2 regions of the Paenibacillus sp. IHBB 3054 genome follow, and region 2 is predicted to be linked to the other one. Evidence: riboswitches for the same ligand, from Rfam matches in the RefSeq annotation. Region 2 holds a riboswitch; the other holds the start of a gene.
What was found. A riboswitch is a leader RNA that binds a small molecule or an ion and turns the genes downstream of it on or off. The one in region 2 is predicted to bind S-adenosylmethionine.
Positions count from the first base shown of each region.

Region 1: linked by a shared signal. The riboswitch ahead of ACQ76X_RS14200 (methionine ABC transporter ATP-binding protein) and the one ahead of metA (homoserine O-acetyltransferase MetA) in region 2 are both predicted to bind S-adenosylmethionine.

Region 1 is NZ_JBOFBG010000010.1:170,208-174,773, forward strand. Features, by position in the region: gene ACQ76X_RS14190 (MetQ/NlpA family ABC transporter substrate-binding protein) at 1-493, opposite strand, end outside; gene ACQ76X_RS14195 (methionine ABC transporter permease) at 546-1,175, opposite strand; gene ACQ76X_RS14200 (methionine ABC transporter ATP-binding protein) at 1,214-2,230, opposite strand; SAM riboswitch class I at 2,332-2,474, opposite strand; gene ACQ76X_RS14205 (Cthe_2314 family HEPN domain-containing protein) at 2,564-3,304, opposite strand; partial or broken gene ACQ76X_RS14210 (UbiD family decarboxylase) at 3,440-4,566, opposite strand, start outside.
Region 2 is NZ_JBOFBG010000014.1:62,651-67,216, reverse strand. Features, by position in the region: gene mqnC (cyclic dehypoxanthinyl futalosine synthase) at 1-176, opposite strand, end outside; gene ACQ76X_RS16955 (aminotransferase class I/II-fold pyridoxal phosphate-dependent enzyme) at 411-1,589, opposite strand; gene metA (homoserine O-acetyltransferase MetA) at 1,655-2,572, opposite strand; SAM riboswitch class I at 2,691-2,824, opposite strand; gene corA (magnesium/cobalt transporter CorA) at 3,251-4,186, shown strand; gene ACQ76X_RS16940 (immunity 53 family protein) at 4,284-4,566, opposite strand, start outside.

The DNA.
Region 1 (4,566 bases), on a different contig from region 2:
CGTTGGTGGCATCGTTCGGAATCGCTACTTTCGCGCCGTCAGCCAGTTCGTCAATCGATTTGATTTTTTTGGAATAAGCGCCGAAAGGTTCAACGTGAACAGCAGTTACCGATACCAGATCCGAGCCGTTCTTTTTGTTCTGGTCATCAAGGTAAGGCTTGTGCTGGAAGAAGTTCGCATCCAGTGCCTTTTCGGCAAGCTGTGTGTTCGGCAGGATATAGTCTGTAAATTCTTTGATCTCCAGCTTGATGCCTTGTGCTTCAAGCAGCGGAGCGATAGCCTTGAGAATTTCAGCATGCGGCACAGGAGATGCGCCGACCACGAGGGTTACAGGTTCTGCAGCCGGTTCGGTCGTTGGTTCTGCAGAAGCATCTGTTGATGGTGCATTCGTTGCGGCGGAATTGGCCACGTTATTGGTATTGTTATTGTTGCCGCAAGCAGCCAGCACCAATACCAAGGTCAAGCTGAAAAATGTGAGCAGTACTTTCTTCATCTGTAAATCCCCCTTTATTAAATGTATGAATAAGGCTATATATGGACGTACCTTATTTCCGGGTGAAAAATTTGACCAGCCGGTCTCCGGCCATTTGCAGCAGCTGAACTAGTATAACCATCAGCACTACGGAGATAATCATAACTTCTTTCTCATACCGGTAATAACCGTAGCGGATTGCCAGGTCACCAAGACCGCCGCCGCCGATCATACCCGACATCGCGGTGTAGGAAACGAGCGTAACGAGAGTGATGGTCACTCCGGCAAGCAAGCCTGGACGAGCCTCGGGCAAAAGCACACGCATAACGATCTGCCCTGTGGAAGCTCCCATTCCTTGTGCTGCTTCAATCACGCCCCGGTCAACCTCACGCAGTGCCGTCTCCACCAGTCTGGCAAAAAACGGAGCCGCACCGATGACCAGCGCCGGGATCGTACCGAGCACACCTATCGAAGTCCCCATAATCGACTTGCTGAAAGGAATCAATGCTACCATTAGAATGAGAAATGGAACGGAACGCAGGATGTTTACAAGCAGCGATAATACCGAGTAAATAACCCTGATAACAATGTTATTTGTTCTTCCCCATAAATATAACACAATTCCGAGTGGTAAACCAAGAATAATTGTGAATATTCCGGAAAATGCCAACATTTTTAGTGTAGCCACTGTAGCATCGAGCATTTCTTCCCAATTAATCGTATTAAAATTCAAGCCGCCCACTATGAAATCACCTCCACATCAAGCCCCTGCGCCGTTAACTCGGCGATTGTGGCTTCAACCGCTTCAGGAGACCCTTCAAAACGGACAATCAGTTGGCCATAAGGCACATCTTTAATTGTGGAGATTGTCCCCTGCAAAATCGCAAAGTTGACCCCGGTGCCGCGGGCCACATGGGACAAGGTAGACTCGTACGTTTTTTGTCCCAAAAAGGTAATCTTGACGGCCTTGCCGAATTCACCGTTCACTGCATCAATGGCCGCCCGAAGAGGCCCGTCCTGCTGAGTTTCACTACGGATAAACTCCTTGGTTACTTCATGCTTGGGCTTCAGGAATACCTCTGCGACATCCCCCTGCTCGATAATACCGCCGCCATGAATGACTGCGACCCGGTCACAGATGCTCTGTATGACATGCATTTCATGCGTAATCAGCACAATCGTCAGATTGAATCGCTTGTTGATATCGAGCAGCAGACGCAGGATGGAATCCGTTGTCTGCGGATCCAGCGCCGAGGTCGCTTCGTCGCATAGCAGCACATCCGGATCACTGGCCAAGGCACGGGCCACGCCCACCCGCTGCTTCTGTCCACCGGACAGCTGGGCAGGATATTTGTTCAGATGTTGTTCGAGACCAACCAGTGTTATCAGTTCCTTCACTTTATGGTCAATTTCTTTTCCCGGAGTGCCCATCAGCCGCAGCGGAAAAGCGATATTATCGTATACCGTAGCCGAAGTGAGCAAATTGAAATGCTGAAAAATCATTCCGATTTTACGCCGCTGCACCTGCAATTGCCTCTGATTCAGCGCCGTCAGATCCACACCGTTCACCCATACCTCACCCTCTGTCGGACGCTCCAGCAGGTTAATGCAGCGGATTAGGGTGCTTTTTCCCGCTCCGGAATGGCCGATTACTCCAAAAACCTCACCTTTTTTGATGGACAGGTTCAGATCCCAGAGCGCTGTAGCGGCCTTGCTGCCTTTTCCGTAGACCTTGGTTAAACCTTTTAGCTCTATCAATTGCTGTCCCCCTCTCTTTATTTCTATTTCTATAACATCAAAAAGACCTCTTACGATCGATTGCAGATCGCAAGAGGCCCTGTGCGTTTATTAACAATGCCTTCTCATCTGCCAAAGACCGCAAACCGCGCGGTATTGTAGGAATTAGCACCATGACATTCATCTAAAACGCGGATTGACGCGTGTTACACAAATCGGTTGCCGGGCTTCATCGGGCCTATCCCTCCGCCGCTCTCGATAAGATTATGATATGAAATTAGTTGCCGTTCTCTGTGAGAAACGAATGCATGCCTAAGTATAGTAAGTTTCAGGTTTTTTGTCAAAGGGAAAGTTTTACTTGGTGCCGTCCCCTGCTTTCAAGGCTGCCGCGTTTTTACGCCACTGCTCATTGCTGTAACGGAACGAAGCGCTTAAAGATTTGCACACCATCTCGAGGCACTGCTTCAAATCCTCCAGATGACTGTCCAAATCTTCAAGCTGAATTTTGTCATGCAGGCCTTGATGTCTTTGCCAGAGATCATCCTGCATTTCCGCATTCATATAATGAATTTCGGCGTTGCGGCGTTTGCGCAGATTCTGCAGCGGCTCCCGGTAAGAGTTCTTGATATTCTCCAGTTCTTCCGCCAGCGGCGCATGCGCTTTGAGCAATTGAAATTGCCGCAACACGGTGAAATACGAGAAATGGGCTTTGACCTTGGTCGTGTTGAGATTATACAGACTGTTCAATACAGTTCCAAGCTTGTCCAGCAGTGAGAAGACACGAATAAAGCCGTTTTTATAAAAATAAACGTACCGGGCATAATCGCCCTGCTCGATCACCGTCATATCATCCATATAACCGGCAACAACCAATTTCCGGTAAAAGGCTGCCGCGAACCAGCTTTGCTCCAACTCGTCCAGGGAGGAAATCAGCCCGCGCGTCCATATCTCCAGCTTGCGGTATTCATGGTCGTGGTCCTCATGCGCGTTCATTTCCTTGCGCAGCATCGCTGCAAGCTTCGCCATGTTGTCCATGGCTTCAGCCAGTACACCGCCGTTCTCGCGCGGCGGTTCTCCCAGTAATATCCGCAGCATGTTTTGTCCTCCTCAAAGTTTTGTAAGCATTACATCCTGAATCTACTTCGTACAAAACTCGCTTCGGAAGCATTCGCTTAGTTTTGTGAGCAATTCTTCCTGATTTTTCTTCGTACAAAACTAACTTCGGAAGCATTAACTTAGTTTTGCGAGCATCGGAAAATAGTTCTTCCATTTTTGGTCGACCACCTTCACAATATCCCCGCACGGTTCCAGCTCATCCGGATAATCAGGCTTCATGCGGGCGTCGATAACAATCGGCAGCTTATAGCCAATGTGATGGCGGTTAACCTCGGATTCTGCGTAAATATCGCTCGCCGGATTAAACCGGGTGAACACAGTCCACAGAAAGGAGGTTTGCGTCTGAGCGGTTTCAGCGGCGTGATCCACCAGGATGACGAGCGGCCATTCTGTTTCGTTGTGGCGCAGTTCGGCGATCAGTCTCAGCGGAAGTTCAGGGTCGTCTATATAGGATGCACCCGATACCGTTAAACATCCTCCGCAATAAGGAACAACGCCGGTAATTCCGGGAAGCACTCCCTCATTATAGGTACGGGGAAGCACCCGAACCGGGGATCCGACGCCCATCATTACGCCTTTACTGCCGCGGTTCAGCTTGTGTCCGGTATAATCCGAGGTATCTTGAGCCGTATTATTCAGCACAACCAGATCAGTTTGCGGATCGAAACGCTCCAGTACCGTCTCCAGCAGCTTGGGGAAATCGCAAAGATCCACCGGCTCATTCGTCAGCAGCAGAAATTTGGTCAAAGACAGCTGGCCTTCTCCCAGAATGCGGAAAGCCGATGCCAGCGCTTCGCGCGAATAGCTTTCGCGCACAACGGCGGATGCGAGCGAATGCGAGCCGGCTTCGGTATAAGACCACAGCGCCTTGACTGACGGCATCAGCAGCGGATAGGCCGGGGACAGGAGGCGCTGAAGAAAATCCTTCAAATAATAATCCTCCTGGCGGGGTTTGCCGGATAAATCGCATCCTTGCGGTGCCACATCCGCTGAACATGCAGGACAGGGAAATCATGCTGCCGGGAATAATATCCATAGGGATCTCCGAAAGGTCCCTCCGGGCGACGCTCCAGCGGCGTTACAAGACCGCGGATAGCGAATTCGGATTCAGCGGGAATCCGGTGTCCGCCCATGGGATCCTTAACCATGGGTAGCCGACGGCCCAGCATCAGCGAAGCCAGCAGCAGTTCAGGCAGCCGCTCCGGCAGGGGAGCAATGGCTGCGGCAATCAGCGCCGGCGG
Region 2 (4,566 bases):
ATATTGCGGCCGATCACGAATGTGGCCAGCGGGTCCGGGTGCCAGCGTTTCATAATAATATCTGCGGCAGCGCCCATTTTCTCAATTTCGTTGCTCTCGAACAACCGGATAGTGTCCTCCAATTGAAGACGTTCGCCCTTCAGCGTCTTATCCAGAATAAGATCTATCGCACTCATCGTTCGCAGCCTCCTCTTAAGCCCATTTAGTATGATGGATGAATTAAATTTGTATAACATTTGAATAAGCTCGTTTCTTCATCGTATCACAATCAGGGCGGCTTGAGAAACTTTTTGCGTACACGAGATTCCTCAGCCGAGGCAGGCATGTTTTTACATTCCTAATAAAACAAAAAACAGCAGCACCATCAAGCGGCGCTGCTGCCGGTACCTTTATCATCCGTCTGTTTTTACTTAATTCGCAGCTTCCTCAAGCTCGATCCGCGCTGCTTCCAGCGCCTGGCTGAGATCGCTCTTCAGATCATTCACATGCTCTATTCCGACGGAGAAGCGCAGCAGGCGGTCATCCACGCCTACGGCATCGCGAATCTCGACTGGAATGTCGGCATGGGTCTGCACCGCCGGATAGGTCATCAGCGACTCGACACCGCCCAGGCTTTCGGCGAAGGCGATCAGGCGGATATGGCGGAGCAGCGGCTCCACATATCTGGCGTCTTTTACCTTGAAGGAGAAGATCCCGGTGTTGCCGGAGGACTGGCGGTTCTGAATCTCGTAGCCCGGGTGATCAGGCAACCCCGGATGGAATACCTCTGCAATAGCCGGGTGCTCCAGCAGATAATGAGCCAATTCCAGCGCATTGCTCTCATGCCGCTCCATACGCAGGGCCAGCGTCTTCATGCCTTTCATCAGCTGGTAGCTGTCATTTGGTGCAAGCACGGCGCCCAGAGAGTTATGAAGAATGGCCATTTCTGCCGACAGCTCGGTGCCCTTGGTAACGATAAGACCCGCAAGGACATCGTTATGGCCACCCAAATATTTGGTGGCACTGTGGACAATAATATCCGCGCCGAGTTCCAGCGGACGCTGGAAGAACGGGGTAAGCAGCGTATTGTCTACGATTGTGAGCAGCCCATGGCGGCGGGCCCACGTACACACGGCTGATACATCCGTAATCATCATCAGCGGATTGGTCGGGGTTTCAATAAATACAGCCTTCGTATTCGGAAGGCGTGCCGCTTCCAGCGCATCAAGATCGTTTGTATCCACATAGGAGGCTGTGATCCCGTACTTGGACAGAATCCGCTCCAGCAGCCGGTATGTTCCTCCGTACAGATCCAGCGAGACCACCAGATGGTCACCATGCCCGAACAGCGCAAACACTGTGGTCAGCGCAGCCATCCCGGAGCTGCAGGCAAAACCGGCGTCCCCGGATTCCAGCTCCGCAGCCGCCTCTTCCAGCACGGAGCGGGTTGGGCTTTTGGTGCGGCTGTAGTCAAAACCTGTGCTTTGTCCGAGTCTAGGGTGGCGGAATGCCGTTGCATTATAAATCGGATAATTTACTGCCCCTGTAGCGGGATCTTCCTGTGAACCAATTTGCGCCAGTCTGCTTTCAATCCTAAGTTTCTCGTCCATCTGTAAGCCTCCTAAATGTGGTGTGAATTATTCTATATAGTGTGAAGCAGTTAACGTCTTCTCCTTTAAATAATCGGCCCAATATCGTAAGGAGTCTCCTGGTATACATAGTAATTGAGCCAATTGGCAAACAATAAGTTGGCATGGGCCCGCCAGACGGCCGGCGGTGTGCGCTGCGGATCATCCTTTGGATAGTAATGCTTCGGCAGTGCGACATCCATCCCCTTGGCTACATCCCGGTCATACTCCCATTTGAGGGAAAAAGGATCATATTCAGAATGACCGGTAACGAAAATCTGTCTGCCGTCATGTGTCGCTACCAGATAAATCCCGGCTTCCTCCGATTCGGCCAGAATCTGCAGATCCGGATTAGCGAGGATATCCTCACGGGAAATGTCGGTATGGCGGGAATGTGGAACATGGAACACTTCGTCAAATCCGCGCAGCAGCTTGACGTTATTATGGCTCAGGGTGTGCGGGAAAACTCCGAAGCATTTCTCGTCCAAGCTAACCTTGCGCACTCCAAAGTGGTGATACAGTCCTGCCTGGGCAGCCCAACAGATATGCATGGTCGACGTAACGTTGTGTTTGCTCCATTCGAAGATTTCTTTCAGCTCTTCCCAGTAGTTCACATCCTCGAACTCCATCTGTTCTACCGGGGCGCCGGTAACAATTAATCCATCCAGACGGCGGTGGCTGATTTCGTCAAAGGTTTTATAAAAGCTCTTCAAGTGCTCTGCCGAAGTGTTCTTGGAGGTATGGGAGCTGGGATGCAGCAGAATCACATCAACCTGAAGCGGCGAGTTTCCGATTAGGCGCAGCAGCTGCGTTTCCGTTGTTTCCTTAGTCGGCATTAAATTCAGAATAGCGATTCTCAAGGGGCGGATGTCCTGGTGGAAGGCCTGGCTTTCATCCATTACAAAGATATTCTCCCCGGATAATACCTCTTTGGCCGGCAAGCTGTCGGGAATTTTAATTGGCATTGTTGTGTCCACTCCTTAACTGAATTTGAGTGCCGCTAATACGGCTTGTGTTTAAAATACAACCAAAAAAGACCTTTCTCGGGCGAGAAAGGTCATAGATTTGCAGTCATATGCGCCTCTCTCATCTGCCAGAGAACTTCTGCCGGGATTCAAATATCCCCTGCAAAGCTTCCGCAAGAATTAGCACCGTGCGTTCACACGCCGGTTGCCGGGTTTCATCGGGCTAGTCCCTCCACCTGCTCTTGATAAGATTTAGCTGTATTCAGTTAGAAAAATCTAAAATGTCAAACGTTGTTTTTCTTAAAATTCACTTTAAATCATGAACCTCCTTTTCGTCAAGTCCATACAATGCTAAAGAGCCCCTGAAAAGTGAAAAGAATTTTGCTTGAAAGAGGCATACCCCGGCGTTATACTAGACAAGTGTTTCATACCATAAATGACGAAAAGAAGAGGTGAGAGAAGAATGGAAGGCGACCCGGGTGCGCAGTTAAGCGTGCAAAGTGAGCTACCACACAGGATTAACATCAGCTTGCCGGCGGCGGGAGCAGTTCTTCTTCATGCTCTCGAAACGTCATTTGGCCTGATTCATTGATTGTACCACCGGCCAAGCTGATTTTTTTCTCTGTGCTTTAATTAGCATATCCCTGGAGAAGACCGGGGACAGAAGGAGTGAATCAGATGAAAATCCGGCTGGTGAACGCAGGGGTTTTTACAACTATTGAGGATATTGAAGAAACACTGACAGCCCCTACAGAGGGCTTCTACTGGATTGATGCGGATGTTGAGGATTTGGAGCTGCTTCAGCCCCTATACAATCTGCATGACCTGGCCGTTGAGGATTGCCTCAGCGAAGAGGAGCAGCGCCCGAAGATTGAAATTTATGAAAGCCATTATTTTATAGTTGTCAACAGTATCCGTTTTGATGACGAGGAGATTTTCCTCCGTGCACTGAACGTGTTTCTCGGCAGACATTACATTATTACCGTCACCAAACAAAAGATCCATGAACTGCGTGTGCTGAAACCCATCCTGTGGGAGCAGGAGGTCAGCGAGCCAGACCGCTTCCTGTACCATCTGATCGACACTGTCGTGGATAACTATTTCTCCGTCGGCGACCGGATTGAAGTGCGGATTGAGAAGCTGGAAGAGGATATCCTTATGCATACCAAGAAATCGCATCTTAGCGAGATTATCGGTCTGCGCAGCGAAATTCTCTGGCTGAAGAAGATGCTTGGACCGCAGAAAGAGGTTATCAACACCCTAAATAAAAAAGACCTCCGCCTGATCGATGACCAGCTGCAGAAGTATTTTAGCGATATTTATGAAAATGCGGTCAAAATCTCTGAAACCTTCGAGACCTACCGCGATCTTATGGGCAACTTGCGCGAGGCGTACCAATCGAGTATTGCCAACCGTGCCAACGAAATTATGAGAGTATTTACAGCCATTACAACGATATTCATGCCGCTGACCGTAATTACCGGGATCTACGGGATGAACTTTGACAATATTCCCGAGACCCATTCAGAGTACGGCTACTATGGCGTTATTGCCGTTATGGTGACGCTCGGCTGCGGGATGCTGTTTGTTTTCCGCAAAAAGGATTGGCTATGAACAACAACGGGCGAATACGCTAGGCGAAGGCACCAGTACCGCAAGGGAATGGAAGCCTTCGTCTTTTTGTTTAGAAGAAGCTGAATAGCATCATTTCCTAATCTTCGTTAAGCATTGCCCATTGCTGAAATATTTGTAGGATCTCTTCTAAATTGTTCACTCCTCCTCTTCCCTGGAAAATATTATCGCTTACCTTACCGTATACCCAGTCGACATCCGACCTGTCAATATTCAGCAGTTCAAAACCTTTATCCTCCAGTTCGGTTCCCCCCAGAAAAATGTCAACAGACCACCCGGGATTATCAAGTGTCGTGATGCTGACAACCTGACTGTGTTCCCAATCTCCGTCACATTGCCGTGAATACCACACTTCAAGCCAT